2 regions of the Paucibacter sp. B51 genome follow, and region 2 is predicted to be linked to the other one. Evidence: predicted binding sites of a transcription regulator. Region 2 holds the regulator's gene; the other holds the start of a gene.
What was found. Region 2 encodes sigma-54, which starts transcription at its own class of promoters, with help from an activator protein. Its sites were predicted from a motif close to TGGCANGNAANCTGCTTT; they were not measured.

Region 1: a site for sigma-54 is predicted at 1,215-1,232, ahead of OOB33_RS12775 (CmpA/NrtA family ABC transporter substrate-binding protein). Genes of this name have one in related genera too.

Annotation. Positions count from the first base shown of each region.
Region 1 is NZ_JAPIVN010000001.1:2,975,740-2,977,922, forward strand. Features, by position in the region: gene OOB33_RS12775 (CmpA/NrtA family ABC transporter substrate-binding protein) at 1-1,018, opposite strand, end outside; gene OOB33_RS12780 (ANTAR domain-containing response regulator) at 1,319-1,927, opposite strand.
Region 2 is NZ_JAPIVN010000001.1:1,341,537-1,343,719, reverse strand. Features, by position in the region: gene lptB (LPS export ABC transporter ATP-binding protein) at 1-435, shown strand, start outside; gene OOB33_RS05710 (RNA polymerase factor sigma-54) at 534-2,063, shown strand.

The DNA of each region.
Region 1 (2,183 bases), 1.6 Mb from region 2:
GGGTGAGGAACCACATGCCGTCGCTCAAGAAAGGGAAGTTGACCGCGCCGTCGTTGAAGAACTTCATCGCATGCGGGTCGTCCCAGGTCTTGCCCAGGCCGTTCTGGTAGCGGCCCAGGATGCGCTGGTTGATCGCCTCGGCGCTGGTGTTGACATAGGCCTTGTCGGCGATGGTGTCGGCCATCTTCAGCTTGTTCTGGAGATTGGAGTCGATCCAGCGGCTGGCCTCCAGCACGGCCATGATGACGGCGCGCGCGGTGTTGGGGTTCTTCTTGGCAAAGTCGCCGCTGGAGGCCAACACTTTCTCGGGGTGGTCGGGCCAGATGTCTTGGGTGGTGGCCGCGGTGATACCGATGCCGTCCATGATGGCGCGGTGGTTCCAGGGTTCGCCCACGCAAAAGCCGTCCATATTGCCGACCCGCATATTCGCCACCATCTGCGGCGGCGGCACGGTGATGACCTTGCTGTCCTTCAGCGGGTGAACGCCATGCGCGGCCAGCCAGTAGTACAGCCACATGGCGTGCGTGCCGGTGGGGAAGGTCTGGGCGAAGGTGTATTCGCGCTTGTCCTGGCGCATCAGCTTGGCCAGCGAGGCGCCATCCACCGCGCCCTGGTCGGCCAGCTTCTTGGCCAGGGTGATGGCCTGGCCATTGTTGTTGAGCGTCATCAGCACGGCCATGTCCTTCTTGGGCCCGGCCACGCCCAGGTGAACGCCGTAGACCAGACCGTAGAGGGCGTGCGCCATGTCGAGCTCGCCGTTGACCAGCTTGTCGCGCACACCGGCCCAGGAGGCCTCCTTGCTGGCGACGATCTTGATGCCGTACTTCTTGTCAAAGCCCAGCACCGAGGCCATCACCACCGAGGCGCAGTCGGTCAGCGGAATGAAGCCGATGCGCACTTCTTCCTTTTCGGGCTTGTCGGAGCCGGCGGCCCAAGCACCTGTTGATACCGCTGACGCGGCGGGCAGAGCGGCCGCAGCGGCGGCTCCCAGCAGCAGTTTTCGACGTGGTTCGCTCATCAAACCCTCCATGGCGTGCTTGACCTTGTGCATGAATAAAAATCTCCAAGACAAAACGAAAAAAGGCGTCGCGACCTTCAAGCCCGGCGCCAAGAAATGGCTGGGTTGAACGGTCGGACGCCTTTGCCCGAAAGAAAAATGCGGTGCAGGAAACTCGGTCTTACCAGCCCACGTCGTTGCGGGCCGCAGCTTTCATTACGCAGGAAGCGTGCCAGCGCTTTGCCCGGGCTGGCGGCCCGTAATGCACGCATTGCGTGCACTTTCGAGCGCCCTGATGTGCCAGCATGGTGCGCTGTGGCATCAAATCGGGCGCAAGAGATTGTGGGCGTCGATGATGCGGTCGGCCAGCTCCCCCAGGGGCAGGCCGCGGTCCATGGCCATGCGGCGCATCTGGCGGTGGGCGCCGTCTTCGTCCAGCGTGAGCTGGCGCATCAAGATGCCCTTGGCCTTTTCAATGCGTTTGCGTCCGGCCAGCTGCGCCTGCGTGCGACCCAGCTCCTGACGCAGGGCAAGGTCTTGCTCGAAGCGGGCAATCGCTACCTGCATCACGCCGGCCAGGCGCCCGCTTTGCAGCCCCGCCACCACATAGGCGCTGACGCCGGCCTTGAGCGCATGGCGCATTGGGTCATCGCGGCTGCTTTCCGAGAACACCAGCACCGGGCGAGGCATGCGCTCGTTGAGCGTGGCCAGGTGCTCCAGGGTGTCGCGCGAGGGTGAGGCACTGTCCACGATGACCACATCGGGCTGCAGGCGCAGCACGCAGTCGTGAATTAGGGTGGCTTCAGCAATCACCCCTACAACCTCGCAGCCCTGCGTCGCCAACTCTTGCTGAATCAGTTGCAAGTGGTGGGCGCCGTCGTTGATCAACAGCACACGAAGCACTGGGGCGTTAGGTGGCAGGCTTGGCATGGTGGCCAATGCGACGCAAAATTCGTGCCTGTCGGCTGACGAATCCAGCCTGACGTTCTGCAGATGATGACTCACGACATTAAAGAACCCCACGACGCCAACCAACTGACTTGCCTGCTTGTTGAGGTCTTCGGCAGCTTCGGCCAACTCGTCTACCAGTGCAGCGTGTTGCTGAGTGAACTGGTCCAATTGGCTGATTGGTCCAGCTCAGTGATATCGAATTGACTGGGTGGATGCCCTAGGGCATTTTCCGGCT
Region 2 (2,183 bases):
CTGGAGCTGCAGCGCGACGAGCAGGGCCGCGCGCTGAAAGAGCCGCGCATCAAGGAGCTGCTGGAAGCGCTGCTGCACGACCTCAGCATCGAGAAGCTGCGCGACAGCCCGGCGCCGGCGCTCTCGGGCGGCGAACGCCGCCGCGTCGAGATCGCCCGCGCCCTGGCCACGCAACCGCGCTTCATCCTGCTGGACGAACCCTTCGCCGGCGTGGACCCGATCGCGGTGCTGGAGATCCAGCGCATCATCGGTTTCCTGAAAGCGCGCCAGATCGGCGTGCTGATCACCGACCACAATGTGCGCGAGACCCTGGGCATCTGCGACCGGGCCTACATCATCAGCGAGGGCTCGGTGCTGGCCGAGGGCACGCCGGACGAGATCGTGGCCAACGCCGATGTGCGCAAGGTCTATCTCGGCGAACATTTCCGCATGTAGAGCCGGCCATGGATGCCTACACGCCCGCTGCCACGGCAGCCCCGCGCGGGGCTGATGCTGGGATTCCTGCATCTCACGACTGCCCCTGAGCCCGCGCCATGAAGCAGTCACTCCAGGTTCGACTGAGCCAGCATCTGGCCTTGACGCCGCAGCTGCAGCAATCGATCCGCCTGCTGCAACTGTCCACGCTGGAGCTGAATCAGGAAGTCGAGCAGATGCTGGCGCAGAACCCGCTGCTCGAAACCGAAGAAGACTTCTCCGTCGCCACGCCCGAGCTGCCCGAGCTGCGCCCGGCCAGCGCCGCCGAGGACAGCGGCGCCGACCGTGAGCTGGGCGGCGGCGCCGAGGCCGAGGCCACGCCCGAGCTGCAGGCCGAAGACTTCGGCAGCACCGAACGCGAGGACTGGGAGAACGGCACCGAGGGCGACGATTTCGACGGCATCCGCGAACTGCCCAGCAACAACGGCAGCGGCTCGGGCAGCAACGATGAAGACGGCGAACGCAGCGACCAGGAATCGGCCGAGATCAGCCTGCAAGAGCATCTGGTCCAGCAGATGGCCGGCATGCACCTCAGCGATACCGACCAGCTGGCGCTGCGCCTGCTGATCGATTCGCTCAACGAGGACGGCTATCTCGAGGACAGCCTGGAAGCCATCGCCGAGGCCCTGGTGCCGGACGGTGACGAGGACAGCGCCGCCGAGCGCGAGGAGCTGCTCGACCACCTGCGCATCGCCCTCAAATGGCTGCACCACATGGACCCGCCCGGCGTCGGTGCCCGCGAGCTGACGGAATGCCTGGAGCTGCAGCTGCGCCAGCTGCCGCGTAGCGCGCCGCAGGTGATCGCCATCATGATCTGCAAAAAGCACTTGGACCTGCTGGCCAAGCGCGACAGCCGCCGCCTGATGCTGCTGACCGGCGCCGACGATGCCTTGCTGCGTGAAGCGCAAGCCCTGATCGTGGCCCTGGAGCCCAAGCCCGGCCGGCGCTTTGCCCGCGGCCAGGCGCCGGCGGTGATCCCGGACGTGATCGTGCGCAAGGTCGGCCGCGAGCTGCGCGTCATCATCAACCCCGAGGTCGCGCCCAAGCTGCGCATCAACGAGCTCTACGCCAACGCCCTGCGCCAGACGCGCGGCGGCATCAGCAACAGCGCCCTGGGCGGCCAGCTGCAGGAGGCACGCTGGTTCATCAAGAACATCCAACAGCGCTTCGACACCATCCTGCGCGTCTCCACCGCCATCGTCGAGCGGCAAAAAGGTTTCTTCAGCCACGGCGCCGTGGCCATGAAGCCCCTGGTGCTGCGCGAGATCGCCGATGAGCTGGGCCTGCACGAATCGACCATCTCGCGCGTGACCACGGCCAAGTACATGGCCACGCCCTTCGGCACCTTCGAGCTCAAGTATTTCTTCGGCTCGGGCCTGTCCACCGAGGCTGGCGGCGAGGCCTCCAGCACCGCCGTGCGCGAGCTGATCAAGCAGTTCATCGCCGCCGAGAACCCGGCCAAACCCCTGTCCGACAGCGCCCTGGCCAGCATGCTGGAAGAGCAAGGCATCCAGGTCGCGCGCCGCACCGTCGCCAAATACCGCGAAGGCATGCACATCGGGACGACGACGATGCGGCGGGTGGTTTGAAGCTTGAAGCTTGAAGCTTGAGTGAACGGGTGAATCAGTGAACTGGTGAACCACACCCCACGATTCACCATTCACCATTCACCATTCACCATTCACCATTCACCTGTTCACCTGTTCACC